2 regions of the Microbacterium sp. SLBN-154 genome follow, and region 1 is predicted to be linked to the other one. Evidence: predicted binding sites of a transcription regulator. Region 1 holds the regulator's gene; the other holds the start of a gene.

The links. The regulator HrcA, encoded in region 1, represses chaperone genes, less so after heat shock. The targets are predictions, from matches to a motif close to TTNGCACTCGNNNNNNNCGAGTGCNAA.
Region 2: the regulator HrcA is predicted to act here: its motif matches at 12,747-12,773, upstream of groL (chaperonin GroEL).

The regions. Positions count from the first base shown of each region.
Region 1 is NZ_VFNL01000001.1:2,213,060-2,228,180, reverse strand. It holds gene FBY40_RS10785 (ComEC/Rec2 family competence protein) at 1-628, shown strand, start outside; gene holA (DNA polymerase III subunit delta) at 639-1,694, shown strand; gene rpsT (30S ribosomal protein S20) at 1,782-2,042, opposite strand; gene FBY40_RS10770 (alpha/beta fold hydrolase) at 2,158-2,898, opposite strand; gene FBY40_RS10765 (ExeM/NucH family extracellular endonuclease) at 2,987-7,279, opposite strand; gene lepA (translation elongation factor 4) at 7,598-9,445, shown strand; gene FBY40_RS10755 (DUF1990 family protein) at 9,456-10,106, shown strand; gene hemW (radical SAM family heme chaperone HemW) at 10,109-11,320, shown strand; gene hrcA (heat-inducible transcriptional repressor HrcA) at 11,423-12,463, shown strand; gene dnaJ (molecular chaperone DnaJ) at 12,513-13,631, shown strand; gene FBY40_RS10735 (16S rRNA (uracil(1498)-N(3))-methyltransferase) at 13,635-14,363, shown strand; gene FBY40_RS10730 (HIT domain-containing protein) at 14,387-14,734, shown strand; gene FBY40_RS10725 (PhoH family protein) at 14,778-15,121, shown strand, end outside.
Region 2 is NZ_VFNL01000001.1:2,774,628-2,789,748, reverse strand. It holds gene FBY40_RS13500 (alpha-ketoacid dehydrogenase subunit alpha/beta) at 1-1,273, shown strand, start outside; gene FBY40_RS13495 (dihydrolipoamide acetyltransferase family protein) at 1,273-2,592, shown strand; gene FBY40_RS13490 (NAD(P)-dependent oxidoreductase) at 2,650-3,291, shown strand; gene FBY40_RS13485 (DUF4032 domain-containing protein) at 3,300-4,607, opposite strand; gene FBY40_RS13480 (ABC transporter ATP-binding protein) at 4,676-5,782, opposite strand; gene FBY40_RS13475 (DsbA family protein) at 6,042-7,004, shown strand; tRNA gene FBY40_RS13470 (tRNA-Thr) at 7,063-7,138, shown strand; gene FBY40_RS13465 (hypothetical protein) at 7,525-8,187, opposite strand; gene FBY40_RS13460 (DMT family transporter) at 8,262-9,209, shown strand; gene FBY40_RS13455 (nitroreductase family protein) at 9,229-9,789, opposite strand; gene msrB (peptide-methionine (R)-S-oxide reductase MsrB) at 9,795-10,202, opposite strand; gene FBY40_RS13445 (DUF2332 family protein) at 10,323-11,348, shown strand; gene FBY40_RS13440 (DUF3263 domain-containing protein) at 11,358-11,609, shown strand; gene FBY40_RS13435 (LytR C-terminal domain-containing protein) at 11,717-12,319, shown strand; gene FBY40_RS13430 (cold-shock protein) at 12,451-12,651, shown strand; gene groL (chaperonin GroEL) at 12,810-14,429, shown strand; gene FBY40_RS13420 (DUF2461 domain-containing protein) at 14,536-15,121, shown strand, end outside.

The DNA of each region.
Region 1 (15,121 bases):
CACACATTTTGACATCGATCACACCGGGGGCGTGGAGGCCGTCGTCGGACGTGTCGGCACCGTCATCCACGGTCCGCTCGACGGGGCGTCGGCCGCCCGGGTGCGATCAGCCCTCGTCGCCGGCGGCGCCGTCGTCCGGGAGGTCCATCAGGGCGTCGGGGGTCGTCTCGGCGAGGCGAGCTGGCGAACGCTCTGGCCGCGCCAGGACTCACCCGCCTTCCCTCCCGGCAACGACACGAGCGTGGTGATCGACGTCCAAGGCGCCGGGATCCCGAGCATGCTGCTTCTGGGCGATCTCTCGGCGGCGCCACAACGGGCCTTGGTCGCCGACGGCGTGCTGGCCGATTCCTATGACCTGGTGAAGGTCGCCCATCACGGCAGCGCCGATCAGCACGTTCCTCTCTACGACGGCGTGGATGCTGCGGCGGCTCTGATCACGGTGGGGAGGGAGAATCGCCACGGGCATCCTCGGGAGGACATCCTCCATGCGCTGGCCGCGACGGGGACGACCGTCGCGCGAACGGACGAGGACGGCCTGGTGGCGCTCTGGCTCGACGACGATCGGCTGCGGATCTTCCGCGACGCCGGACGCGCGGCGTCGGAGGGCACTGTCGGCGGCGATCGCTAGGCTGGAGCGCATGCCGGCCCGCTCCTCGTCTCGCTCGGCTGCCCGCTCATCGGCGCCGCGCAGCGCCATCCCGCAGCTGTCCTGGCGCGACCCGCAGCCCGCTCCGATCGTCCTCGTCTCGGGCCCGGAAGAGGTCTGCGCCGAGCGGGCGATCGCAGGTCTCCGCGACTACCTGCGGGCGGAGGACGCGAGTCTCGAGGTGTCCGACATCCGGGCGGACGACTACGCGACCGGGTCGCTCCTGGCTCTGACCTCGCCCTCCCTGTTCGGTGAGCCTCGTCTGGTGCGCATCCTCGGCGTGGAGAAGTGCTCCGACGCATTCCTCACCGAGGCCCTGGCTTATCTCTCACACCCGCAGGACGGGGCGACCGTGCTCCTGCGCCATACCGGCGCCAGCGTGCGGGGCAAGAAGCTGCTGGACGCCGTCCGGGCGGGGCAGGGCGGTGGCGTCGAGATCGCCTGCCCGGCGCTCAAGCGGGAGTCGGACCGTTTCGACTTCGCCGCGGCCGAGTTCACCCAGGCGCGCAAGCGGATCGCACCCGGCGCGCTCCGCGCGCTGGTGTCTGCCTTCGCCGACGACCTCACCGAGTTGGCGGCCGCATGCCAGCAGCTCATCTCCGATGTCGCGGACGACATCAATGAGCAGACCGTCGTGCGCTACTACGGCGGTCGCGTCGAAACCTCGGCCTTCACCGTCGCCGATACTGCCATCGCCGGCCGCTACGGCGAGGCGCTCATCGCTCTTCGCCATGCCCTCGTCTCGGGGGCGGATCCGGTGCCCCTCGTCGCGGCGATCGCATCGAAGCTGCGCACGATGGCGCGTGTCGCCGGACACCGCGAACCATCGTCAGCGCTGGCGGCGCGACTCGGTCTCAAGGACTGGCAGGTCGACCGCGCACGTCGAGACCTGTCAGGGTGGTCGGAGTCGACACTGGGAATGGCGATCCAAGCGGCAGCCCGAGCGGACGCGGAGGTGAAGGGCGCCTCGCGTGACCCCGTCTTCGCCCTCGAGCGCCTGGTCACCGTGATCGCCACCCGCGAGCCGTTCGCCGGTGCACCCCGCTGACACCCGCGACGACGACCGCAGCCCGTACCTCGTCAGACAGACCAACGGCCCGCCTCCGAGGAGACGGGCCGTTCGATGTCTACGACGTCAGAGCGATGCGACCTGCTTCGCGATCGCCGACTTGCGGTTCGCGGCCTGGTTCTGGTGGATGACACCCTTGCTGACGGCCTTGTCGAGCTTCTTGGTCGCCTTGGCCAGCGCCTTCTCAGCGGTGGCCTTGTCACCAGTGGCGACAGCCTCACGCGTGCGGCGGATCTCGGTCCGCAGCTCGCTCTTCACGGCCTTGTTGCGCTCGCGCGCCTTCTCGTTGGTCTTGTTGCGCTTGATCTGCGACTTGATGTTCGCCACGTGTCGACGTTCTTTCGTTCGGAGGGTGGATGAGAAGCCCGGCGACAGGAGAGGGCCGTCGCGAGGCGGTCGTGAGGGCGAACCCACACGCAAGCCAAACAAGGAGTCTACCAGGTCAGGCGGGGGTTCCCTTTCCACCGTCCTGTTCGAGCGTGGCGATGGCCACCCCGAGCAGGGCGTTGAACACGCGCGGACGCATCGCGGTGACGAGGTGGCTGGTCCGCGGTACGACGATGAGTTCGGCGTGTGGGGCGATCCGCAGGAAAAGCCGCTCGTTCACCCGCAGCTGGTCGTACTGACCGTTGATGAACCACAGCGGCACCTCGATGCGGCCGAGAGCCGAGAGGAGATCGAGGACCGACAGGCTCCGCAGCGCCACGTCCTGGGCGTCGAAGGCGTATCCGCCCGCCCCGAAATCCGGTCGGGTCTCGTGGGGGAGGGTGCGGTCCAGGACGTAGTTCGTCAGCCACATGCCGCGGTCTGGGAGGGAGTCGAAGCGTCGGGCGAGGAATCGGTACGTGGCCAGGCCCACGCCCCGCGGAATCGCGGTGCAGGATGCGGCGACGAAACCGGCGACCGGCGGAGCGTCCTCCTGTCCGACATAGTCGATGCTGACGAGGCCGCCCATCGAGTGGGCGACGAGAAGCACGGGCCCGTGGGCAGCCGCCTCGCGGACGGCGCGGTCGATGGTTTCGAACGCGCCGTCGAGCGTGAACATCTCACCGCGGCGGGTGCCGTGTCCGGGGAGGTCGACCGCGGTCACGCTCACATCCCGAGACCGGAGGTATTCGACCTGCGCCCGCCACATGGTGGCCGACGTACGGATGCCGTGGACGAGCACGACCTGGACCCCCATGTAATCCACGATACGGTCGGCGCGCCGTCGACGACGACGGCCCCCGCCGGGAAGGCGAGGGCCGTCGCTCTGAGGGTGCGTCGTCAGATCACTGCTCGACGGGCAGAGTCCGTCGGCGCAGGGCGATGAACATCCCGCCGGCGACCAGGAGCAGCGCGCCACCGAGCGCGACACCGAGCGGCAGCTGTGCACCGGTCACGGCGAGCGGATCGCCCGCCTGGTCTCCCGTGCCGGACTGACCCGGAGTACCGGGCTGACCGGGAGTGCCGGGCTGACCCGGCTGACCCGGCTGACCCGGAGTGCCGGGCTCGCCCGGCTCGGTCGGCACATCGGTCGCCAGGATCGCGCGGCCGAGCGGTGCCGGGTCGACCGTCTCCAGCGCCTGGAAGTAGGCCAGGGTGGCATCCAGGTCGATTTGGCCCGTGTCGGTCCGGTCGGTCCCCTCGGTGAACGTCGGGAACCCGTCGCCGCCGTTCGCGAGGAAGGAGTTCGTGACGACCGTGAAGGTGTCGGTCGGCTCGATCGGCTCGCCCTGATAGCTCATCGAGACGATGGTCCCCGATCGGGCGACCGTCTGACCTGCCGGCGGCTCGCCTTCGACATACTCGTAGCTGAAGCCCTCCGACACGCCGAGGTGCAGCTTCGGACGATCCCCCGTCGCCTTCCACTGCTGCGTCAGGATCTCCTCCAGCTGCGCACCGGTGAGGGTCACCGTGACCAGTGTGTTCGCGAACGGCTGGACATCGGCCGCCTCCTTGTAGGTGACGACTCCGTCCTCGCCGACCAGCAGATCGGCACGCAGACCACCCGGGTTCATCAGCGCGATCTGCGCCGGCGTGCCGCCGAACGCAGGGTTCTCGCTGGTGGCCCAGAGGTAGACGTCGGCGACCCAGTTGCCCATCGACGACTCCACGCCGCGGTCGGCACCCGGAGGCGTACCACCACGCAGGATGTCACCGGTGATGGAGCCGATCGGGGCGGACCCGAGCTCGTCGGCGGTCGCGACATAGCCGGCGACCTGAGCGGCGATCTCCTCATCGGCGGGGAAGGCGTCCTTCAGCGGGAAGGTCGTCCCCTCGATCGAGATCAGCTCATCGGCCTCGGTGTCGTAGCTCAGCGAGAGCTGGCCCATGGCCTTGCCGTACTCCGAGGCCTGGATGACCGGACGAGTACGGTCGGTGCCGTCCACCGGAACCTCGCACGCATACGTCTGGTGCGTGTGGGCCGAGACGATCGCATCAATGAGGGGCGAGGCACCGGTTGCCAGGTCGCCGAACCCGTCGGCGTCGGCGGCGAGCTGCGCGCAGTCAGCGGTCGCCGCGCCCGAGTGGGTCAGCAGCACGATGACATCGGGGTCGACGGTGTCGGCCAGTTCGTCAGCCACGCGGTTGGCGGCCTCCAGCTGGTCGCCGAACTCGATGTCGGCGATACCGGAGGGGTCGACCATCGTCGCCGTGTCGGGAGTCACGGTGCCGATGAAAGCCACGCTCACCCCGTCGATCTCGCGCAGCGCGTACTCCGGGAGCACCGGATCGGTGGTGCCGGCGGCGTAGACGTTGGCGCCCAGACCGAAGTCCTGACCGGCGAGGCGCTGCTCCTCCGTCACCTCATCCGGGTCGGTGTTGCCGCCGTAGCGGGGGAGCACCCGGTTCAGCAGGTCGTCGAAACCGCGGTCGAACTCGTGGTTGCCCACGACCGAGAGGTCCAGGCCCGAAGCCACCAGAGTGTCGATGGTCGGGTTGTCCTGCTGGATGAACGACGTGAAGGTCGACGCGCCGATGTTGTCTCCTGCCGAGACGAACAGCGTGTTCGGGTTCTCGGCCTTCTTCGACTCCACGGCACCCGCGATCACGGCGGCGCCCGCCTCGGATCCCGAGGGGTTGGCCTCGAGGCGACCGTGGAAGTCGTTGATCGTGAGGATGTCGACCTCGACGGGTGCCTGCGCCCCCGCGCTCAGACCGACCTTGACCGGGTCGTGGTCGCTCGAGCGGTACGGGTCGTCGGCGTGGAACTCGGTGCCGTGGTACCCGAAGCGCGAGTACTCCAGGGCGAGGGCCTCTCCGGCGTTGACGTTCCAGACGTCCGCACCGGTCTGACGGCCCGACGCGGCCTCGTTCACGAGAACGTGGTCGAGCGAGCCCGAAAGCCCCTGGAACACGTAGCTGTACTCCTCGCCCTGCTCGGCATCGGCGAAGCCGGCTTCGTAGAGCACCTGCATCGGGTCTTCCTGCCCGTAGGAGTTGAAGTCCCCGACGAGGATGACCGACTCGGTGTCGCCCTGGACCTCGTCGACCCACTCCGTCAGAGCCGTTGCCTGACGCACCCGCGACTCGTTCGAGGCGCCCTGACCGTCGCCGGCATCAACGTCGCCTGGCCACGGACCCGCGGAGCCCTTGGACTTGAAGTGGTTCACGACGAAGAGGAACTCCTCGCCACCCTCGGCCGGTGCGAAGACCTGACCGATGGGTTCGCGAGCGTTCTGGAACGCACCGCCCGCACCCGACTCGTCGCCGAGCGCACGCGGGTCACCGACCGTGACCACCTCGGCGGGCTGGAAGATGATCGCGTTGGTGATCACGTCCAGTCCCGACGCGTCGGGGAGCTCGTCGGAAGATGCGACGAAGTCCCAGCGGTCGGTCCCGGCGTCGGAGTTGAGGGCGTCGACGAGGCTCGACAGCGCCTCATCGGTCTCCTCGCCGAGGGCCGCAGAGTTCTCGATCTCCATGAGGCCGACGACCGAGGCGTCGAGCGCGTTGATCGCCGAGACGATCTTGGCCTGCTGACGTGCGAAGTCGGCGGCGTCCCATGCCCCGCGCTGGTCGCAGCCGCCGCGGACGTTGTTCAGCTCCGAGCCGTCCGGGCTCTGGAACGCAGTGCACGACGCGCTGTCGGTGCCGAGGGTGGTGAAGTAGTTCAGGACGTTGAAGGAAGCGACGCTGACGTCGCCCCCGACCTCTTCGGGAGCCGCGGTGCGGACGTCTTCGAACTCCACGCCGTCGCCCTCGCCCGTTCCGTCACCCGTCAGGGGAGCGGTCGGGTTGAGCTTGAAGGCGTTGTTGCGATAGTCGACGATCACCGGTGCGGTGAAGGTGACCGAGGCTCCCACCACGACCGGCTCGGTGAGCGAGACGTACGGCGGAGTGAGTCCGGCGTTGGCCGCGGAGAGGAAGTTCGTGCTGGCTCCGTCGTCGAGGACGACGCGACGTGCGGCGTTCTCGACGGTCACTGCGGCGGCCTCGGGCGATCCGGGGAGCGCCACCTCGGTGGGCTGCACGAGCGGGCCGTCGCCGAAGGCGAGGGGAACCTCGCCGTACTGGTTCGTGCCGTAGGTGTCGGTGACGGTGAACGCACCGTCGGGCTGGATCAGCATCGACTCGAGCGCTTCGCGACCCGTGTCGTCGGCCGGCCATCCGGTGACGAGCGGCGTGACTGGTGCGCCGTCGGCGATGACCTCGACACTGCCGGTGCGGATGTCGACCTGCGTCAGGCCGTTGAACTCAGTGGCCAGCCCCGTGACGCGCACCGTCTGACCCTCGGCGACCTGACCGACCGTGCTGGGTGCGTAGACGAAGACCGCGTCGGACGCGGTGCCCGCCGCGGTGCCGGTGCCGGGCGTCTGGATGACGAAGCCCGCGAGGCCGCCGGTGGGGTAGTGCGCGGTGACGACGCCCTCCGTGACCACGGTCTGGCCGTTCAGCGGCGTCGAGGCGCCGGTGCCCTGGATCTCGGCGATGGTGACCGTGGTCGGTCCCGTCGGCTCCGGATCAGGAGTCGGCTCGGGGTCGGGCGTCGGCTCCGGGTCGACAGCGCCTGCCGCGCCCTCGGGTGTCGGCGTGCCCGCGGTGAAGTCGGCGGAGTTGATCGCGGTGTGCGAGCTCTCGGCATCGCGCGAGACGCTCGTTCCGTTGGTCGTCGCAGGCGCTGGGGTCCCGGCCGCGTCAGTGGCACTGCCCCAGCCGAGGTAGTCCACGACCTGGTCGACGGCGGCCACGTTCGTGCCGCCCGACAGTGCTTCCGCGGAGCTGACCAGCGCGACCTTGCCGCCTGTGCCCGACATCGAGATGCCGCCCTCGACGTCGGCCTCGAAACCGGGGAACGTCGTGTTGCTGCCCGTAGCCTGACCGACCAGCAGCTTCCCGCCCGGCTGGATCGTCATCCCCGTGAGCGGGGTGACCTGCCACGACGTTCCCGTGGTGGACGCGTACTGCACGCTCCACGACCCGAGGTCGACCGCGGTGTCGCCGGTGTTCACCAGCTCGACGAAGTCGCGGTTGAACACCGCACCGCCGTTACCGCCGCCGCCGTAGACCTCGTTGATGAGGACGGTGGCGTCGATGCTGACGGCCGCCTGAGCGGGCAGGGCGAAGCCCGCACCGCTCAAGGCGAGGGCACCCGAGAGCAGGCCGGCGCCGAGCGTCCGGGCCCTCCATCTCGATCGGCGTGGAATGGGGGATGGGGCACCGGATGTCACGGTCACAGACACTCTCCTGGTTTCGTATGCACAGACCAACAGCGTCCCGAGCACGAAGAGACCATCGTCCGGGGGCACGCCGTTCGATCCTTACCGAATTCCCGATCGCGTGGATGACGCCTGTGGAAACTCCACGTGACACTTCGTGGGAGGCGGCTGCCACCGGCATCCGCTCCTCTTCTCCGGCGGCGCAGGCGGCCGGCTGGTCGCCCGTAGAATCGAGGGAATATGTCCCCGCGCGCCCACCAGCCCCTCGAGCCCAGTGCGACTCCGCCCGAGCTCATCCGCAACTTCTGCATCATCGCCCACATCGACCACGGGAAGTCCACCCTGGCCGACCGCATGCTGCAGATCACCGGCGTCGTCTCCGATCGCGACATGCGCGCGCAGTACCTGGATCGGATGGACATCGAGCGCGAGCGCGGCATCACGATCAAGAGCCAGGCGGTGCGGATGCCATGGGCCACCGATGCCGGTACCTTCGCCCTCAACATGATCGACACCCCCGGCCATGTCGACTTCACCTACGAGGTGAGCAGGTCGCTGGCCGCCTGCGAGGGCGCGATCCTGCTCGTGGATGCCGCACAGGGGATCGAGGCCCAGACCCTCGCCAACCTCTACCTGGCACTGGAGAACGACCTCCACATCATCCCGGTGCTCAACAAGATCGACCTCCCCGCCGCCGACCCCGAGAAGTACGCCGCGGAGCTCGCGGGACTCATCGGTGGCGATCCCGGTGACGTGCTGCGGGTCAGCGGCAAAACGGGCGCGGGCGTCGAGGAGCTCCTCGACCGCATCGTCGAGCAGATCCCCGCACCGCAGGGGAATGCCGACGCCCCCGCCCGCGCGATGATCTTCGACTCCGTCTACGACGCCTACCGCGGCGTGGTCACCTACGTCCGGATGATCGACGGCAAGCTCCAGCCCCGCGAGCGCATCCAGATGATGTCCACCCGGGCCACGCACGAGCTCCTGGAGATCGGCGTGTCCAGCCCCGAGCCGATTCCGACCCGCGGCCTCGGCGTCGGTGAGGTGGGGTACCTCATCACCGGCGTCAAGGACGTCCGGCAGTCCAAGGTCGGTGACACGATCACCGATCAGCGCAAGCCCGCGACCGAGGCGCTCCCCGGATACACCGATCCCAAGCCGATGGTGTTCTCCGGCATCTACCCGATCGACGGCAGCGACTACGCCGAGCTTCGCGAGGCCCTCGACAAGCTCAAGCTCTCCGACGCCTCGCTGCAGTACGAGCCCGAGACCTCTGTGGCGCTGGGCTTCGGTTTCCGCTGCGGGTTCCTGGGTCTGCTGCACCTGGAGATCATCACCGAACGGCTGTCGCGCGAGTTCGGACTCGACCTCATCACCACCGCCCCCTCCGTCACGTACGAGGTGCACACCGACACCGGCGAGACCATCTCGGTGACCAACCCCAGCGAGTACCCCGACGGTCGGGTGGCGGAGGTGTCCGAGCCCATCGTGAAAGTCGGCATCCTGCTTCCGAAGGACTACGTCGGAACCGTCATGGAGCTCTGCCAATCCCGCCGGGGAGCACTGCTGGGTATGGACTATCTCAGCGAAGACCGGGTGGAGCTTCGCTACAACATGCCCCTCGGTGAGATCGTCTTCGACTTCTTCGACCACCTCAAGAGCCGCACGCAGGGCTACGCGAGCCTGGACTACGAGCCCGCCGGCTCGCAGACCGCAGACCTCGTGAAAGTCGACATCCTGCTCCAGGGCGAGAAGGTGGATGCCTTCAGCTCGATCGTGCACCGGGAGAAGGCCTACGCCTACGGCACCATGATGACCGAGCGACTGCGCAAGCTCATTCCGCGTCAGCAGTTCGAGGTTCCGATCCAGGCTGCCATCGGCGCGCGGATCATCGCGAGGGAGAACATCCGCGCGATCCGCAAGGACGTGTTGGCGAAGTGCTACGGCGGTGACATCACCCGGAAGCGCAAACTGCTCGAGAAGCAGAAGGAAGGCAAGAAGCGCATGAAGATGGTCGGTCGCGTCGAGGTGCCGCAGGAGGCCTTCATCGCCGCACTCTCGGGGGATGTCGAGGGGAAGCAGAAGTAGGCTGTCAGCCATGCGCCGCGGAACCTTCAGGGATGACACGGTCGACTACGCCGCCGTCGGGGCGACGCAAGCCGCCGATCTCATGCACTTCCCGCCGGAGCGGAGCATCCCGGCCGAGGAGTCCTGGCGGATCGGCAGCGGGGAGGATCGGTTCCGCGCAGCCGGCGAGTCGCTGCTGTCGTGGAGCGCTCAGCGCGGAGCGGGTCTCGAACTGACCGACGTCCGTCCCGCCGCCGGCCCGATGTACGCCGGCGTGAGCTTCGACGAGAACGGCGCGCCGATCGCCCCGAGCAAGCTCGAGGTCGAGCAGCGCTACGACTCCGACGGCACCCCCTTCGTCACCGCCGGCGCGACCGTTCACCTGGGCGGCCGGGTCGCCGGAATGCGCGCCGACGGCGAACTCCGGGTCATCTTCGCGGTCGAGGAACCCCGACGCATCGGCTTCGCCCTCGGCACGGTGCAGGGGTCGGTCGTCAGCGGCGAGGAATCGTTCATGCTCGAGTGGCACGACAACGACGAGGTCTGGTTCACGGTCCGCGCCTTCGACGCGCCGCAGGCGCTGCTTTACCGGCTCTTCCCCGCCCTCACCCGGCGCCGGCGCCGCGAACTGTTCACCCGCTACCTGCGTGCCATCTCCCCGCTGTACGCCACCCCCGCCTGAGCGTGGGAGCTGCACTTCCCGTCGGTGAACCCGCCCCGGCCGACGGCTCGCTGCCTGCCGGCACGGTGATCGATCCGGCGGTGCCCTTCGGCGCCTATCTGCACATCCCCTTCTGTCGGGTGCGCTGCGGGTACTGCGACTTCAACACCTACACCGCGACCGAGCTGCGCGGCGCCAGGCAGGATGATTACGCCGAGACCCTGCTGCGCGAAGTGGAGCTCGCCCGCCGCGTGCTGTCTGAGTCCGGGCGGCTGCGACCGGTCGAGACGGTGTTCTTCGGCGGGGGCACACCCACCCTTCTTCCCGCCGACGACCTGGTGCGCATGCTCGACGGCGTGCGTGCGGCGTTCCCGGGAGCCGTCGATCCCGAAGTGACGGTGGAGGCCAACCCCGACACCGTCGACGAGGAGGTCGCACGCCGCCTCGCGGAGGCCGGGGTGACCAGGCTCTCGATCGGCATGCAGTCCGCTGTTCCCCACGTCCTGGCGACGCTGGATCGCTCGCACCGCACCGGCGCGGTGGCAACAGCCGTGGCCGCCGCCCGCGAGGCCGGGCTCGGCGTCAGCATCGACCTGATCTACGGCGCTCCGGGGGAATCACTGGCCGACTGGCGCACGTCGCTCGAGACGGCGATCGCACTCGACCCCGACCACCTGTCCGCCTACGCCCTCATCGTCGAGGACGGGACGGCGCTGGCCCGCCGCATCCGACGGGGGGAACTCGCCCTGCCCGACGACGATCTGCAGGCGGAGATGTACGAGCTCGCAGACGATCTGCTCACCGCGGCAGGGATGGCGTGGTACGAGGTGTCCAACTGGGCTCGGACCCCCGCCGATCGCTGCCGCCACAACGCCGCCTACTGGCGGGGGAGCGACTGGTGGGGGTTCGGCCCCGGCGCGCACGGCCACGTCGCCGGAACCCGCTTCTGGAACGTGCGTCATCCGGCCGCCTACGCCCAACGGCTCGCCGAGGGCCTGTCCCCCGCGGCGGGGCGCGAGGTCCTGTCGCCGTCCTCCCGGCTCCTCGAGGCGGTTCTCCTCGGCGTCCGCACCCACGAGGGTCTCGCCACCTCATCCCTCCCGTCGGGCGCGAGTGCCGCCCTCCCTGGGCTCGTGGCGGACGGCCTGGTCGAACCACACACCGTCGATCGGGTGCGGCTCACCCGGCGCGGCCGACTCCTGGCCGACCACGTCGTTCGCACGCTCACGGCCTGACATGCCGTGACCCGGCCGTCCGACGTCGAGGGTGTTCCGATAGAATTGGCACTCGAATCCCACGAGTGCCAGGGGTGTCGGCAGGCCGACGGAGGGGGTGTCATGGTCAGCGAACGCGGATTGCAGGTGCTGCGCGCCATCGTGCAGGACTACGTCGACACGCGCGAACCCGTCGGCAGCAAGGCGATCGTCGAGCGTCACGCCTTCGGCGTCTCCGCCGCCACCATTCGCAACGACATGGCCCTGCTCGAAGACGAAGACCTCATCGTCGCCCCGCATACGTCGTCCGGGCGCGTCCCGACCGACAAGGGCTACCGCGTCTTCGTCGATCACCTCGCCCAGGTGCGGCCCCTGAGCCCCGCCCAGCGGACGGCCATCTCCTCGTTCCTGGAAGGCCCCTCGGACCTCGACGAAGTGCTCGCCCGCACGGTGCGCGCTCTGACGGTCCTCACCGGGCACGTCGCGATCGTGCAGTATCCGTCCTTCGCCCGGGCGACGGTCTCCCACGTGGAGCTCGTCCGCCTGGACGCACTGAAGGTCCTGGTCATCGTCGTCACCGACACCGGCAGGGTCTCCCAGCGACTCGCCTTCCCGGGGGTGGAGATCGATGAGGACCGGATGCAGCGGATCCGCGGCCGGGTCTCCGACCTCGTCGTCGGAGTGCCGGTGCGGGAGGGTGTGGCCGGGGTCGCGACCGCTGTCGGAGCGGGCGAGACTCCCGGGGATCCCGACGGCCCCGCGCTCCAGGCGATCCTCCGGGTCATCGGGGAGGAACTGGATGACTTCCGGCAGGACCGACTCGTGCTCGCCGGCAGCGCCAACCTCGCCCGCAGCGAAGCGGACTTCCGCGGCAGCATCTACCCGCTGCTGGAGGCCATCGAGGAGCAGGTGACACTGCTGAAGCTCATGGGCGAGATGGTCGCCGACGATCAGGGCCTCGCGGCGAGCATCGGGCGGGAGAACGAGCCCTTCGGCCTGAGCGAAGCGTCGGTCGTCGCAAGCGATTACGACGCGACCGGCTCCCGTGCGCGCGTCGGCGTGCTCGGACCGACCCGCATGGACTACCCGACCAACCTCGCGGCCGTTCGGGCCGTGGCGAGGTACCTCACTCGTCTCCTGGATGAAGACGAGAACGCCCGCTGACGACAGCATTCCGCAGACTCCCCGCGCCCGGCGCGGCAGGAAGGTGAAAGTGGCTGACCACTACGAAGTACTCGGTGTGGCGCGTGACGCCAGCCCCGACGACATCAAGCGCGCCTACCGACGGCTGGCGCGAGAGCTGCACCCCGACGTCAATCCCGGGGAGGACGCGGCGGAGCGGTTCAAGCTCGTCACGCACGCCTACGACGTGCTGAGCGACCCCGACCAGCGCGCCCGCTACGACGTCGGCGGTGACACCGCCTTCGGCGGGGCCGCCGGCGGATTCGGCGGGTTCAGCGACATCTTCGAGACGTTCTTCGGCGGGGGTGGAGGCGGCGGCGCGCGCGGTGCCCGGCCGCGCTCGCGGCGCGAACGCGGCCAGGACGCGCTGGTTCGGATCAACCTCGAGCTCAAGGACGTCGTCTTCGGCGTGCACCGCGACATCGAGGTCGACACCGCCGTCGTGTGCGAGACGTGCACCGGATCGTGCTGCCAACCCGGCACCTCACCCGTCACGTGCGACATCTGCCACGGCACGGGCCACGTCCAGCGGCAGGTCCGCAGCCTCCTCGGCAACGTCGTCACCTCCCAGCCGTGCTCGGTGTGCCAGGGGTACGGCACGACGATCCCGTATCCCTGCGCCACCTGCCAGGGGCAGGGACGTGTCCGCTCGCGCCGCACGGTCTCGATCGACGTGCCGGCGGGGGTCGAGAGCGGTCTGCGTCTGCAGCTGCCCGGATCGGGCGAGGTGGGCCCCGCCGGCGGACCCAACGGCGATCTCTACCTCGAGGTGAACATCGCGCCCGACCCGGTGTTCTCACGCGACGGCGACGACCTGTTGGCGACGCTCGAGGTGTCGATGCCGGACGCGATCCTCGGCACCCACACGACGATCGACTCGCTCGACGGACCGGTCGATCTCGAGCTGAGGGCCGGCGTGCAGTCCGGCGACGTGCTGACGATCAAGGGCCGTGGCATCACACCGCTGCGCGGCTCGCAGCGCGGCGATCTCCGAGTCGGCGTGCAGGTGGTGACGCCCACACGGCTCGATCACCGGGAACGCGCTCTCATCGAAGAGCTCGCCAAGCGCACCAAGCCCGCACCGCCGCGGCTCTCCGAATTCCACCAGGGCCTGTTCGCCAAGCTCCGGGATCGCTTCCGGAACGGTTGAGCGGTGCCCCTGCACTTCCTGTCCTCCGAGGCGACGGCGACACCCGTCGGCGGCGTCGTGACCCTGACCGGTGCCGAAGCGAAGCACGCCGCCACAGTGCGGCGGGTGCGCGTCGGTGAGAGCGTGACCGTCGGCGACGGCGCCGGGGTGTGGCTCGAGGGCAGGTGCGAGTCGGTCTCCCCGTCGACGGTGGCGGTGCGGGTGTCGGCGAAATCGCACATCGCCGCCCCTGTTCCCCGCGTCATCCTGGTCCAAGCCCTGGCCAAGGGCGACCGCGACGAACTGGCCGTTCAGGCAGCGACCGAGCTCGGCGTCGACGAGATCGTCCCCTGGCAGGCCGGGCGGAGCATCTCGCGCTGGGACGCGGCCAAGGCGACGAAGGGCCGAGAGCGTTGGCAGACGATCGCCCGGGAGGCGGCGAAGCAGGCTCATCGCCCCTGGGTTCCCACCGTGACGGAGCCGGTCACGACGGCCGCGATCGCGGCGCGTGCGGGCAGCGACCTCGTCGTCGTTCTCGAGCCGACGGCCTCCGAGAGGCTGAGCGAGCTCGCCTCGTCGAGCCGCGACCTGCTGATCGTGGTCGGCCCCGAGGGAGGCATCACCCCGGAAGAGCTCACGCTGCTGGACGGCGCCGGTGCGACGCTGCGTCGCCTCGGCGAATCCGTCCTGCGCACCTCGACGGCCGGTCCCGCGGCGATCGCCGTCGTCAGCGGCGCCCTCGGTCGCTGGTGACGGCCCGTCGGTAGACTTCCTTCATGAGCGAACCGTCGGTCTTCAGCCGTATCCTCACCGGCGACATCCCGGGAGAGATCCTCACCGAGACGGAGAACGTCTTCGCCATCCGCGACATCGCCCCTCAGGCCCCCGTGCACCTGCTCGTCATCCCCAAAACCGAGCGCTACCGCGACGTGGGAGAGCTCGCCGCCGGCGATCCGGCGCTCCTGAGCGAAATGGTCGCGCTGGCCGGATCGCTCGCGGCGCAGCACGCCGACGGCGATTACCGCCTCGTGTTCAACACCGGCGCGAACGCCGGACAGACGGTCTTCCACGTGCATGCGCACGTCCTCGCCGGGGGCCTGCAAGAGAAGGAGCTTCGTGCCTGACACCCCACCCGCCGTCGAGCGCGTCCTCGCGGACGGCGTCGCCATGGTCCAGCTGCTGGGTCCGCAGGACCGTCTGCTGCGCGTGGTCGAGAAGGAGCATCCCGACGTCGACGTGCACGTGCGCGGGAACGAGATCACCCTCACCGGTGATGCCGCCGCCGTGGCCGCGGCCCGCGTGCTCGTGCACGAGCTGCTGGCGATGACCAAGGCGGGCCAGAGCCTCGGCCCCGCGGATGTCACCTCCGCCGACCGGATCCTCCGCAGCGACGGCGGACCCCGCCCGTCCGAAGTTCTCGGCGAACCGCTGCTGTCGACCCGGGGCCGGGTCATCCGCCCCAAGACCCTCGGACAGAAGGCGTACGTCGACGCCATCGACGACCACACGAT
Region 2 (15,121 bases), 560 kb from region 1:
GCGCGCGCGTGATCCCCTGGAGAAGACCGCCCGCGAGCTCGCCGCGCTGGGGATCGCCTCCCCGGACGAGATCGCAGGAGTGCGCGAGCAGGCCGTCAGCGCGATGGCCGATGCGGTCTCTGCGCTGATCGAGGACGATCCCGACAACGCCGGTCGCTCCCGCATCCGTCCCGAGCTGTGGCCCGACCCGGCCCACGTCGATCGCGGCATCCGCGGCGACGAGAGCGAGCTCGCCCGTCTCGCCCCCGCCGAGCCCGCGGCGCACACCGGGGCCTGGCGGGACGTGAAGTTCGTCGATGCCGTCGCCGAGACGATCAATCGGCGGATGTCGCAGGACCCGCGCATCATCGTGCTCGGCGAGGACGTCCATCGGCTGGGCGGCGGGACCAACGGCGCCACCAAGGGCCTCGCGAAGGCGTTCGGTCCCGACCGGGTCATCGGCACCCCCATCAGTGAGAACGGCTTCTTCGGTCTGGCCGGCGGCATCGCGCTCGACGGCCGGTTCCGCCCGGTCGTGGAGTTCATGTACCCCGACTTCATGTGGGTCGCCGCCGACCAGGTCTTCAACCAGGTCGGGAAGGCGCGTCACATGTTCGGCGACAACAATCGTGTTCCGCTGGTGCTGCGCACGAAGGTCGCGATGGGCTCGGGGTACGGCTCGCAGCACCTGATGGACCCGGCGGGGATCTTCGCCACGAGCGTCGGCTGGCGGATCGTCGCCGCCTCCACCGCCGCCGACTACGTCGGGCTCATGAACGCCGCGCTCGCGCTCGAGGATCCCGTGCTCGTCATCGAACATGTCGACCTCTACGGCACCGCGGACCGCGTTCCCGAGGGCGACCTCGATTACGTGATCCCTCCACGCAGCGCCGCGATCCGTCGCGCGGGCGAGGAGGTGACCGTGCTGACCTACCTGTCGATGGTCGGTCACAGTCTCGAGGCGGTGACACAGACCGGGATCGATGCGGAGGTCATCGACCTGCGGTGGCTCGACCGGGCGTCGCTGGACTGGGACACCGTCGGCGACAGCATCCGCAAGACCAACAACGTCCTCATCGTCGAGCAGGGGTCGCAGGGACCGTCGTACGGCGCGTGGCTCTCCGACGAGATCCAGCGTCGCTTCTTCGACTGGCTCGACCAGCCCGTGCAGCGGGTGACCGGGGGAGAGGCGAGCCCCAGCATCTCCAAGGTGCTCGAGCGTGCCGCGATCGCGCGCACCGAGGAAGTGGTGCGCGGGCTGGAACGCGTCCGGGCCGAATGGGGAGGCCGCTGATGGCCGCCGTCGTGCGGATGCCCGCGCTCGCGGCGGGCGCGACCGAGGCCGCGATTCAGAGCTGGCTCGTCGCCGTGGGCGACGAGGTGTCGGCGGGACAGCCGATCGTCGAGATCGAGACCGAGAAGGCCGTCGTCGAATACGAAGCCGAGGAGGCGGGAGTCCTCGCCCGGATCCTCGTCGACGAAGGGTCCTCCGCCGACGTCGGCTCTCCCATCGCGGTGCTCGCCGCGGTGGGGGAAGACCTCGCCGTCGCAGGGCGGAGCGTGCCCGCCGGCCAGCCCGAGGAGACACCCGTCACGACCGGCGCAGCCGCGGGGACGGAGACCTCTGAGGACGGCAACCTCCTCCCGCCGCCTGCTGTCGCCGAGCTCGAGCCCTCGTCGGCCGCTGAGCCCTCGTCGGATCCTGGGCCCCCGCGCCGCCTCTTCGCCTCCCCGCTGGTGCGGCGCCTGGCCGCCGAGCGCGGCCTCGACCTGTCGTCCGTGGTCGGCACCGGTCCGAACGGGCGGATCGTCCGCCGCGACCTCGACGAGCAATCCCCTCCCGCAGCCCAGGCCCCCTCGACGCCGGCCGCTCCTGATGTGCGTGCACCCGCGGCTCCCCCCACCGCCGCGCGCGCGGAGGAATCCCCCGCGGTCGACGTCGAGGTGATCCCGCATTCCGGAATGCGCCGCGCGATCGCCCGCCGACTGACCGAGAGCACGTCGACCGTGCCGCACTTCTTCCTGCGGGCCCGCATCCGGGTCGATGAGCTCCTCGCCCTCCGCGCCAGGATCAACGAAGGGAGGGCGACGCGGATCTCGGTCAACGACTTCGTGATCAAGGCTGCCGCGGCAGCCCTCCTCGAGGTGCCCGAGGCGAATGCGATCTGGACCGAGCAGGCGATGCACCGCTTCTCCCACGCCGACATCGCCGTGGCGGTCTCCGTTCCCGGAGGCCTCGTCACCCCCGTCATCCGCGGAGTGGATCGGATGTCGCTGGGCGAGGTGAGCGCCGCGATCGCGGATCGCGTGGAGCGTGCCCGGGCGGGGAGACTGAAGCAGGAGGAACTCGAGGGCGGCAGCTTCTCGGTGTCGAATCTCGGCATGTACGGCACGGAGGAATTCGCCGCCATCATCAATCCGCCGCATTCCGGCATCCTCGCGATCGGGGCGGCGCATCCCTCCCCGGTCGTGGTCGACGGCGAGCTCGTGGTCGGGACCGTCATGACGGTGACGTTGTCGGCCGATCACCGGGTGCTCGACGGCGCGCTGGCCGCACAGTGGCTGGCAGCGTTCGTGGCGAAGATGGAGAATCCGCTCAGCATCCTCGTGTGACGCCGGCGCCGGGGCGATCGTCGGCTTGAATGATCCGAGGACCAGGAAAGGATCACCATGGCTCGCATCGCCGTCATCGGAGGAACCGGCTACGCCGGAGGTCACATCGCCGCAGAGGCCGCCTCACGGGGCCACACCGTCGTCTCCGTCGCCCGCTCGGTGCCGAGCGAGCGGTTGGATCACGTCACCTACGTCGAGGGGACGATCCTGGATGTGCCCGGCCTCGTCGCCGAACTGCAGGGGGTGGATGTCGTCGTCATCAGCGTCCCCGCCCGCGGAGAGATGGCGGGCAAGGTGCGCCCCGCCGTCGCCGAGCTCGTGCGCGAGCTGCCCGCCTCGGTGCGCATTGGCGTGATCGGCGGAGCCGGGGGGAGCCTGGTGTCGCCGGGTGGGCCCCGCGTCGTCGACACGCCGGGGTTCACCGAGGAGTACAAGCCCGAAGCGCTCGAGGCGATCGGTGTGCTCGAAGACCTGCAGGCCGACGCGGTCGGTCGCGACTGGTTCTACGTCCACCCGGCGGGCGGCTTCGGGGCATGGAACCCGGGGGAGCGGACCGGCGACTACCGCGACGGCGGCGACGTGCTCGTCACCGACGCCGACGGGGAGTCCTTCATCTCCGGACCCGACCTCGGCGTGGCCGTCGTCGATGAGATCGAGCAGCCGAGGCACCACCGCGAGCGGTTCACCGTGGGGTACTGAGGCCGGTCTCAGACGAGGTCGCGCCAGTCGACCTCTTCCTCATCTCCGTCAGCGAGGGCGAGTTCGCCGGTGATGACGGGAATCCCCGTCGTCTCGGTGGGAGGGCCCATCACGGTCGCCTCGTCACGCCGATGGCGTAGGACGTCGTCGACGTAACTGGTCAGCACCTCGGCGAGGGGGACGGAGCGCCCGCGCTCCTGAGACATGTACCAGCGATGTTCGAGCACCTGGTGGAAGACCTCGGCGGGCTCGAGTTTGGCTCGATACTCGAACGGAATGGCCTTCACCACGGGCTCGAACACCCGGGTCAACCACTCGTGGGCGACCATCTCCTCATCGGCTCCCAGCCGAGACACCCGCGCGCGGTACTCGTCGAGGTCGTTCAGAAGCCGGCGCGCCTGGTTCTCCTCGACGTCCAGGCCCGTCAGACGCAGGAGTCGTCGCTGGTGGTGCCCGGCGTCGACGACCTTCGGCTGGATCGAGACGCGGGTGCCGTCGCGCGTGGTGTCGATCGACATCTCGCCGATGTCGAAGCCGAGGTCGTTGAGGCGATGCACCCGTTCGGTGATGTGCCAGATCTCATCCGAGCGGAATGTCTCGGTGTCCGTCAGGGCTCCCCAGAGGGAGTGGTAGGACTCCATGATGCCGTCGGCGATGGCGATCGCGTCCACGCCGCCCTCCAGCCGTCCTCCGGCCTCGAGGTCCATGATCTCGCCGGCGATGTTCGTCCGGGCGACATCGAGGTCGTGCGCCCGCTGCCCCGCCGTCAGCCCGCTCTCGTGCAGTTCGCCGGTCTCGGCGTCGACGAGATAGGCGGCGAATGCTCCGGCGTCTCGGCGGAAGAGGGTGTTCGAGAGCGAGACATCGCCCCAGAAGAAGCCGACGTTGTGGAGGCGCACGAGCAGGAGCGCCAGGGCGTCGACCAGGCGGGTGGCGGTGTCGGGACGGAGAACCTGGGTGAACAGGGCGCGGTAGGGGAGCGAGAAGCGCAGGTGCGAGGTGACGAGTGCGGCCGGCAACGGCTCGCCCGCGGCATCCGTTCTGCCGGCGATCACCGCGACGCGCTCCACGCACGGGGCGTCGAGCCGGTGCAGGTTGCCCAGCATGTCGTACTCGCGGCGGGCCATCTCCTCCGTGGTCTCCTTGATGGCCACGACCCGGCCCGAGAGGGTGGCGAAGCGCACCAGGTGGCGTGAGATGCCCTTGGGGAGGAAGACGATGTGGTTCGACGGCCAGTCGGCCAGCGGTGTCGACCAGGGGAGTGTCAGCAGCCCCGGGTCCACTGCGCTGGCGGTGATGCTCAGGGAATCGACCATGTTTCCTCCCGGGGACATGCCGCGGCGCGGGGGGCTCAGTGAACCCGCCCGCGCCGCGTCGTGGTGTGTCAGGAGCCGGAGATGACGGGGGCGTCGTTGAGGCGCTCGCCTGTCTCCATGTCGAACGCGTGCACGTGGCCTGCGGTCGCGGCGAGGGTGACGGTGTCGCCGGCCATCGGGTGACGGCGTCCGTCGACGCGGGCGACGATGTCGGTCCGCTTGCCGTTGATGTCGGTGTGGCCGTACAGGTAGCCGTCCGCACCGAGCTCTTCGACGAGGTCGACCGTGACCGACAGGCCCTTGCCGTCGGCGGGGCCGACGACGATGTCCTCGGGGCGGACACCGACGGTGACCTCCGAGCCGTGGGCGCGGCCGACGGTGTCGCGGTCGAGCGGCACGATCTCCGAACCGAAGTGCACGCCACCCTCGGCGAGCGAGGACGGGAACAGGTTCATCGCGGGCGAGCCGATGAAGCCGGCCACGAAGACGTTGTTCGGGCGCTCGTACAGATCACGCGGGGTGCCGACCTGCTGGAGCAGGCCGTCCTTGAGCACCGCGATGCGGTCGCCCATCGTCAGGGCCTCGGTCTGGTCGTGGGTGACGTAGACCGTGGTGACGCCGAGGCGACGCTGAAGCGACGCGATCTGGGTGCGGGTCTGCACACGGAGCTTGGCGTCGAGGTTCGACAGCGGCTCGTCCATGAGGAACACCTGGGGCTGGCGGACGATGGCGCGGCCCATCGCGACGCGCTGACGCTGACCACCCGACAGTGCCTTCGGCTTGCGCGTGAGGTACTGCTCGAGGTCGAGGAGCTTCGCAGCCTCGAGAACGCGCTGGGCGCGCTCTTCCTTGCCGACGCCGGCGATCTTCAGCGCGAAGCCCATGTTCTCGGCGACGGTCATGTGCGGGTAGAGCGCGTAGTTCTGGAACACCATCGCGATGTCGCGGTCCTTCGGCGGCACATCGGTGACGTCGCGGTCACCGATGAGGATGCGGCCGGAGTTGACCTCTTCGAGGCCGGCCAGCATGCGCAGCGACGTGGACTTGCCGCAGCCGGAGGGTCCGACGAGGACCAGGAACTCGCCGTCGCCCACCTCGAGGTTGAGCTTGTCGACGGCGGGGCGGGTGCCGCCCGGGTAGAGACGGGTTGCGTTGTCGAACGTGACGGACGCCATTGTTTTCTTCTCCTTCACCGGCAGGTACGTGCCGGACGATCCGTTGTGAATGGAGCGGTATGACCGCAGACGCCCTCCATCGGGCGACTTCCCTCAGTATGTCACGCGTGCGCGCGAGCGGGAACGACGGCGACGCGGCCGCCGGAAGGGGCGTCCGTCTGGGCTTTTCCCAGCCTGCCTGATTAGCATCGTCCCCGGCCCGCCTCGCCCGCGCCCCGCCCTGTTGCCCATCGGCAGCTCCACTCGTCCGAGAGGTTTCATGTCCCACGACCAGTCACCGAACGTTCCGGCCCCTCGCGAACGCCGGAATGCGGTGCGCGAGAAGGCCCAGCAGGTGCAGGCGCGTCAGTCGCGTCTGCGTTGGCTGCGTCGCGGGAGTCTGACGCTGCTGGCCGTGGGCGTCGTGACGGTCGCCGCGGTGATGGTGACCTGGGCGGTCGGGTCGTCGATGTCGCGCCCCGAGCTGCGGCCTCAGAACGTCACTGACGACGGCTTCGCCGTGACGTCGGTCTCGGGTGTGGCAGCCCCCGAGGTCGCGTCGGCCCCGGATGACGCTGCCGCGAGCGCGACCGTCGAGGCGACGCCCGAGACCACCCCCACGCCCACGCCGACGCCGACCGAAGCGGCGGTCGTCGACATCCGGGTCTACGTCGACTACCTCTCGACCGGTTCGCGGGAGTTCCAGCTCGCGAACGTCCAGCAGCTGAGGACCTGGGTCTCGCAGGGCGCGGCGGATCTGACCTACCACCCGGTGGCGATGCTCACGGCCAAGTCCAACGGCACCAAGTACTCCCTTCGTGCGGCGGCGGCCGCCGCCTGCGTGGCGACCCACTCGCCCGAGGACTTCTTCGCCTTCAACGACGCCCTGCTGCGCGAGCAGCCCGAGGTCGACACCGACGGCTTCACCGACAGCCAACTCGCCGATCTGGCGCAGGCGGCCGGTGCGGAGTCGCCGCGCCTCGTGCGCTCGTGCATCGAGGAGGAGTCGTTCCTGGGCTGGGCTCGGGATGCGACCGAGCGGGCGCTGAACGGGATCCCCGAGACCGACGGCGTCACGCTGACGGGTACTCCGATGGTGCTCGTGAACGGCGTGCCCTACGTCGGCGCCCTGGACGACCCGCAGGAGTTCTCCCAGTTCGTGCTGACCATCGGCAGCGACGCGTATTACCGGACGGCGACGCCGAGCCCGACCGAGACGCCCTCTCCGACCACGACCGACTGACGGGGTCGCCGCCGCCACCGCTCCGTGGCTCGCATCCCTCGATAGGATGGGATGCCTTGCCGGCTTGGCGCAATTGGTAGCGCACCTAACTTGTAATTAGGGGGTTACGGGTTCGAGTCCCGTAGCCGGCTCCACAGCCCGTTCACCCCGTACGTCGTCTCGAATGCGGCGCGACCCGTCGAAATACGCGGCCTCCCGCAGATCTGGGCCGCGTTTTCTGACCGCTCGCGTGCGGCGCGCGGCGGGCGGCGCGCCGGGCGCGGCTCGCGAGGCGCGAGTCGTCGAAAAACGCGGCCTGCCGCTGATCGGGCCCGCGTTTTCTGACCGCTCGCGTGCGGCACGCGGCGTGCGGCGGACGGCGCGCGGCGCGCGGCGCGCGGGTCGGGGATGGGGGGCGGGGCGGGGATGCTCGCGCGGCGCGAGTCGCCAGAAAACGTGGCCTCACGCTGATCCGGGCCGCGTTTCTTGACGGGTCGCGACGAGCGGGCGTGGTGAACGGGGCGCGACCGTGCGCGCCGCGCTACTCCGGCGGCGCGAAGCGCAGCGACACCGTCGTGGCGCCGCCCTCGCGGAAGAAGGCGACCTCGGCGGTGATGGCGGTGTCCGCATCCGATCCCGGCCCGATCTCGACCTCGAACACGTCGCCCGATCCCGTGGAGTTGAACTCCAGCAGGCGCTCGTCCAGCCCCTCGAACTGCGAGGCGTCCCAGCCGAACTCCGCCGCCCGCGCTCGCAGCCCGTCGATCGCGCCGCGCCACGAGCCCGCCCCGTCGATTCCGACGGTGATCGCCGCAAGACGATCATCCGCCGCCGTCGCTGTGGCGGTCACGACGTCTTCGACGACGTGCACCTCGTCTCCGGCGGCGATGAGCGCCCGGACCGGCCGGCGGAACTCGGCATCCTTGGTCTCGTTGGCGCGAAGCCCGAGATCGGATGCCGGCAGGGCACCCTCGCCGACGCGGACGCGCAGCACACCTTCGACGTTGACGTAGTCGAACCCGGCGTCGGTGAGCATGCTCCCGCCGTCGGCGGCCTTTTGATCCGCCGAGGCCTCGGGCTCCTCCTCGGCCCACCACGACGCCTGCACCGTGAACGTCCCGACGACGATGGCGCCGATGATCAGCACGAGAAGCGTCGCGGGCAGCCAGCTGAGCAGCGTTCGGGTTCGACGGGTGACAGGCACACTTCAGCGTACGTCGGTGTGTCGCATCCCGTCCCGCACCCGGACGGCCCCGGCTCTGACTGCATGATGGAGGGATGCCCGCCCCGCGTCTTCCGCTCAGCCTCGCCGTTGCGGGCGCCGTCCTCGTCGGCGTGCTGACCGCGCTGCAGGCGCGGGTGAACGGTCAGCTGGGCGTGAGCGTCGGCGACGGGGTGGTCGCCGCGGTCATATCGTTCGCGTCGGGCCTTCTCATCGTGGCCGTCGTCTGCGCGGTCACGCCCGGCGGCCGCCGGGGCGTCGCCGCGCTCCGACGGGGCATCAGAGAACGCTCGATCCCGTGGTGGATGCTCCTCGGCGGGGCGGCGGGGGCGCTGACCGTCGCGACGCAAGGGCTGGCCGTCGGCATCATCGGGGTCTCTCTGTTCACCGTGGGTGTCGTCGCCGGTCAGGCGGTGTCGGGCCTCATCCTCGATCGCACCGGCTACGGACCCGCCGGGGCTGTCGCGGTCACCGTTCCCCGGCTCCTCGGGGCCGTCCTCGCCGTGGCCGCTGTCGCCTTCGCGCTCAGCGGTGACACGCTCGCCGCCGTGCCGTTGTGGATGCTCGTTCTTCCGCTCCTCACCGGGGCCGGCATCGCCTGGCAGCAGGCGACCAACGGTCGTCTCCGAGCGCGGGTCGGCTCGCCCCTGACGGCGACCCTGGTGAACTTCATCGGGGGCACGGCGATCCTCGCGGTGGGGGCGGGGATCAGTGTCGCTCTCTCCGGTGCGCCCACGCAGTTCCCCACGAACCCGCTGCTCTACCTCGGCGGTGCGATCGGTGTGGTGTACATCGTCCTGTCCGCGGCCATCGTGGGGTCCACCGGCGTACTGCTGCTGGGGCTCGGCGCCGTCGTCGGACAGCTCGCGACATCCGTCCTCATCGATGCGTTGTGGCCGGCGATCGGCAGTCCCGGCATGCTCCAGGCGATCGTCATGATCACGCTCGCCCTGATGTCGGTGATCGTCGTGAGCCTGCCGTGGCGTCGGATGCTGCGGCGTTAGGGCACACGCCGACTCGGTGTCAGCGCGGGTCGCGCGTGTCCGCCGGCATGCGCGAGAGGAAGCGGTCGGCCTCGATCGGCGTGCGCCGGCCCGGACGGGCGTCGCTCGGCTTCCCGCCGACGTAGAGCCACCCGAGCAGCTCCTCGTTCTTCTTCAGCCCGTGAGCCTTGGCCACCGCTTTGCTGCGCGTGTAGTGGCCGGTGCGCCAGATCACACCCCAGCCCGCATCGTCGAGCAGCAGGCTCAGCATGTGCGCCACGCCGGAGGCGACGGCCTCCTGCTCCCACCGCGGCACTTTCCCGCTCTTGCGGTAGCTCGCGACGACGGCGATGAGGAGGGGCGCACGCTGGGGCTTCGTGGATGCGCCCTTGTGCCCTTCGGCCTTGTTCATCGCCCGGCCGAGTCGCTCGCGGTCATCGCCGCGCAGTTCGATCAACCGCCAGGGGTGCAGCGATGAATGATCGGCCACCCTCCCGGCTGCGGCGACGAGTCGCGCCAGCTCCTCGTGGGTCGGCGCGTCGGCCGTCACCCGCGACCACGAGCGTCGCCCGGCGACGGCCTCGTACACCGCCTCGCTCATCGCGCTCACGCGGGCGATTCGGGCGTGAAGTCCAGAGCGAGCGAGTTCATGCAGTAGCGGTCGCCGGTCGGAGTGCCGAAGCCGTCGGGGAAGACGTGGCCGAGATGCGACCCGCAGGCGGCGCAGCGCACCTCGGTGCGCACCATCCCATGGCTGTTGTCCTCGATGAGCTCGACGGCTTCGGGGCGGATCGACTCGTAGAAGCTCGGCCACCCGCAGTGGGAGTCGAACTTCGTGCCGCTCTTGAACAGTTCGGCCCCGCAGGCGGCGCAGGCGTACAGACCCGCGCGTTCCTCGTCGAGCAGCTCCCCGGTCCAGGGGCGCTCGGTCGCCGACTCGCGCAGAACCGCGTACTGCTCGGGGCTGAGCTCGGCCCGCCACTGCTCGTCGGACTTGTCCACCGTGTAAGACATGGAACCTCCTGCATCCATTCAACCGCAGACCCGCCGCCCTGGGCGCGCGGTCCGCCACCCGCGGACACGCGGCGACACATCGGGGATGCCGCCGACGCTCGACCGCGGCACGATGGGACGATGCCCGACTCCGCTGCCGTCCGTGACGTCGCCGAGCGGTACCGCCGGTTCGCCGAGACCGAAGCGCCGGGACGCTCGAGGCTGTACGAGGCCTGGGCCGCCGGGGTGTCAGACGACCCGGCGGTGCAGCGGATTCTGGCGGAGATCCCCGCGACCCGCCGTCAGCCGCCGCTCGTGTTCGCCGTCACCCGCCTCCTCGGTGCGCCGGAGGGCGACTACCGCGCGTGGGCGGCGTGGACGCAGCGGCACGCCGGGGCCGTGGTCGAGGCATGCGCGGCCCGGTCGCTGCAGACCAACGAGCCTCTTCGCTGCGCGGCGCTCCTTCCCGCGCTGTCGGCGATCACGGGACCGATCGCCCTGCTCGAGATCGGTGCGAGTGCTGGCCTGTGTCTGTATCCCGACCGGTACTCCTACCGCTACGCCGACGGGCCCGCGCTCGACCCTGTCGACGGGCCCTCGCCCGTCGTCCTCGACAGCGCGCTCCGGGGACCCGAGGCTGAACGCCTCGCCGAGACCCTGACGCTGCCGGAGGTCGCCTGGCGAGGAGGTGTCGATCTCGCACCTCTGGATGCCGCGGACGCGGCCGACCGGGCGTTCCTCGCCGCCCTGGTCTGGCCGGGCGAGACCGGACGACGCGAGCGCCTCCTCGCCGCGCTCGATGTCGCGGCGGCGGATCCGCCGCGGATGTGGCGGGGTGACGCCTCGGAGCCGGGCGTCGTGGCGCGGGCCGCCGCCTCCGCTCCGGCGGACGCCACCCTCGTGATCACCACGCCCGGCGTCTTCCCGCACATCCCGCGCGAGGGCCGGGCGCGCCTTCGGGCGGAGATCGACACCCTCCGCGCCACGGCAGGGGCCCGTTGGGTCAGCCTCACCCCCGCGGGCATGGCCGATCAGTGGCATCCGCCGTTGGATCCGGGCCGATGGTCGGGGTTCGTCCTCGCACGCGATGGGATCCCGTGCGCCGAGGTCGACCCGCTCGGCGCATTCGTGGAGTGGCGCGCCGGGGAGACCACGACCCGGAGTTAGCGTGGGCGGGTGCCTTTGAGCGACAGAGACCGGCTGATCCTCGACTTCGAGGCGCTCTGGACCCGGCACGGGAGCGCGAAGGAGGAGGCCATCCGCCTCCGCCTCGGCATGTCTCCGGGGCGCTACTACCAGCTGCTGACCCGCCTCATCGACACCACGGAGGCGCAGGAGTACGACCCCATGCTGGTCAAGCGCCTCCGCCGCATCCGCGACGCGCGCCTGCGCGCGCGGGTCATCCGCACCGCCGCCACCGGGCGCTGAGGGCCCCGACGCGGCATCCCGGCTCCCGTGTGCGGGTGATGCTGTTCCGCCGGACGCCGTCCAGCTGACGCTTAGGTTGCCCCTTGCCGCTTCGGTAGCATCTTCTGGTGCCGAAAAGGACCTATCCGCGGGATCGCTTCGATGACCTCCCCGCGGACGGCGGACGTGTCGGCGCCCACCGTGCGGAGAACCCCCGGATGCGTCCGGGAGTGGTGCTGCTCTGGGCGAGCCTGGCCACCATCGTGCTCATCGTCGTGGGCATCTTCGGCACCCTGCTGACGTCGGGGCGCATCCAGCTCGCTCCCGACGCCGAGCCCACGGCGTCACCGCAGCCCACGGTCGAGCCGGTGATCGACACCTCCTACTCGGTGCAGGTGCTCAACGCCACGCCGGAACAGGGGCTGGCGACCCAGGTGAAGGATGAGATCGTCGCGGCCGGATGGTCCGCCGACGCCGTCTCGGCCAGCGGCGCCGGGACGACCGACTTCGCGGAGACCACGGTCTACTACGCATTCCCCGGTGACCAGGCGGCCGCTGCGGGTCTCGCCGACCTCGTGCTCGGGGGCGCGCGCATCGAGCAGACCGACGTCTACCAGCTCGCGGACGACCCGAACACCCCGGAGGACGAGGGTCAGGCGCTGCAGCTGACCGTCGTCATCGGGCTGGACCGCACGACCGACGCGCCCGACGACGAGGCGCCGGCTCCCTGAGCCGAAGCGATGTGTTTCGCCCGCGTAAATGTTTGACAGCGGGCATGTCAACAATCGCGTGAGAGCTCATTCCGGCCTGTCGGCGGTCCCTAGCATGGGCCCTGTCCCGCCGCAGTACAGGAGAGTTCGCCATGACACAGGGCACCGTCAAGTGGTTCAACGCCGAGAAGGGTTACGGTTTCATCACCGCCGGTGACGGTCAGGATGTCTTCGTCCACTACTCGAACATCGACATGACCGGGTTCCGGGTTCTCGAGGAGGGTCAGACGGTCGAGTTCACCGTCGGCTCGGGACAGAAGGGCCCGCAGGCCGAATCGGTCCGCGTCGTTTGAGAAGCGGATGACGCGGGTCGCCCGTCGCGCGCCGACCCCGCCGCACGCCGCGTGTGCCGTGGCTTGCACTCACCCATGCCGAGTGCCAGAATGGATTAGCACTCGTGATTGTTGAGTGCTAAGTCCGAAAGCCTACGTCCGGGAGGGACGACACACACATGGCAAAGATCATCGCTTTCGATGAGGAGGCCCGCCGCGGTCTCGAGCGCGGCCTGAACATCCTGGCCGACGCCGTCAAGGTGACCCTGGGTCCCCGCGGTCGCAACGTCGTGCTGGAGAAGAAGTGGGGCGCCCCCACGATCACCAACGACGGTGTCTCGATCGCCAAGGAGATCGAGCTGGACGACCCCTACGAGAAGATCGGCGCCGAGCTGGTCAAGGAGGTCGCGAAGAAGACCGACGACGTGGCCGGTGACGGCACGACCACCGCGACCGTCCTCGCCCAGGCACTCGTTCGCGAGGGTCTGCGCAACGTCGCGGCCGGCGCCGACCCCATCTCGCTCAAGAAGGGCATCGAGAAGGCCGTCAAGGCCGTGACCGACCAGCTGCTGGCCGACGCCAAGGAGGTCGAGTCCAAGGAGCAGATCGCCGCCACCGCGTCGATCTCCGCCGCCGACTCCACCATCGGCGACCTGATCGCCGAGGCGATCGACAAGGTCGGCAAGGAGGGCGTGGTCACCGTCGAGGAGTCGCAGACGTTCGGCACCGAGCTCGAGCTCACCGAGGGCATGCGCTTCGACAAGGGCTTCATCAACCCCTACTTCGTCACCGACCCCGAGCGCCAGGAAGCGGTCTTCGAAGACCCCTACATCCTGATCGCCAACCAGAAGATCTCCAACATCAAGGACCTTCTGCCCGTCGTCGACAAGGTGATCCAGGACGGCAAGGAGCTCGTCATCATCGCCGAGGACGTCGAGGGCGAGGCGCTGGCGACCCTGGTGCTGAACAAGATCCGCGGCATCTTCAAGTCGGCCGCCGTCAAGGCGCCCGGCTTCGGCGACCGTCGCAAGGCGCAGCTGCAGGACATCGCGATCCTGACCGGCGGCCAGGTCATCACCGAGGAGGTCGGTCTCAAGCTCGAGAACGCCACCCTCGACCTGCTCGGCCGTGCGCGCAAGGTCATCATCACCAAGGACGAGACCACCATCGTCGAGGGTGCCGGTGACGCCGCGCAGATCGAGGGTCGCGTGACCCAGATCCGTCGCGAGATCGACAACACCGACAGCGACTACGACCGCGAGAAGCTCCAGGAGCGCCTCGCCAAGCTCGCCGGCGGCGTGGCCGTCATCAAGGCGGGTGCGGCCACCGAGGTCGAGCTGAAGGAGCGCAAGCACCGCATCGAGGACGCCGTCCGCAACGCGAAGGCCGCCGTCGAGGAGGGCATCGTCCCCGGTGGTGGTGTCGCGCTGATCCAGGCCGGCAAGATCGCCTTCGAGGCTCTCGAGCTCACGGGTGACGAGGCCACCGGTGCGAACATCGTCAAGGTCGCCATCGAGGCTCCGCTGAAGCAGATCGCCCTCAACGCCGGTCTCGAGCCCGGTGTCGTGGCCAACAAGGTCGCTGAGCTGCCGGTCGGTCACGGCCTGAACGCCGCGACCGGCGAGTACGGTGACCTGTTCGCGCAGGGCATCATCGACCCGGCCAAGGTCACCCGCTCGGCGCTGCAGAACGCCGCGTCGATCGCCGGTCTGTTCCTCACCACCGAGGCCGTCGTCGCCGACAAGCCCGAGAAGGCTGCTGCGGCGCCCGCCGACCCCACGGGTGGCATGGACTTCTGATCGCAGCCCCGCACGCAGAAGCGCCCCTCCTCCGGGAGGGGCGCTTCTGCGTGTGACCGGAGCATTCCGGTCCTCATCCCGGATGCCGACGGCTACCATCTGCGGCATGGCCTTCGACGGACTGGACTCCGACGCCCAGCGCTTCTACGACGACCTCGCCGCCGACAACACCCGCGAATGGTGGATCGCGAACAAGGCGCGCTACGACGCGGTCGTGCGCGGTCCGTTCGAGGCGCTCGCCGCCGAGCTCGAGCCGGAGTTCGGTCAGCTCAAGATCTTCCGGCCGAACCGCGATGTGCGGTTCAGCGCCGACAAGTCGCCCTACAAGCTGCACATCGGAATGGTCTCGCTCACGCCGGTCGCGTACTACCTGCAGCTCTCGGCGACGGGACTTCTCCTCGGCGGCGGTTCGTACGACGTTCCGCCGGCCGCGCTCGCGCGCTTCCGTGAGCTCGTCGACGACGATCGTCGTGGCCCCGAGGTGGAGGGTCTCCTCTCGGCGCTTGCCGAGGACGACCTCGTGCCGATGAGCGAGGACGCGTTGCGAACCGCGCCGAGGGGATACTCCATCGATCACCCCCGCGTCGGTCTGCTGCGGCTCAAGCACCTCGCCGTCGGCCGTACCGAGCCGCTCGCGGACTGGATGTGGGGACCCGAGGTGTTCGACATCGTCAGCGACGCGTGGCGCGGCG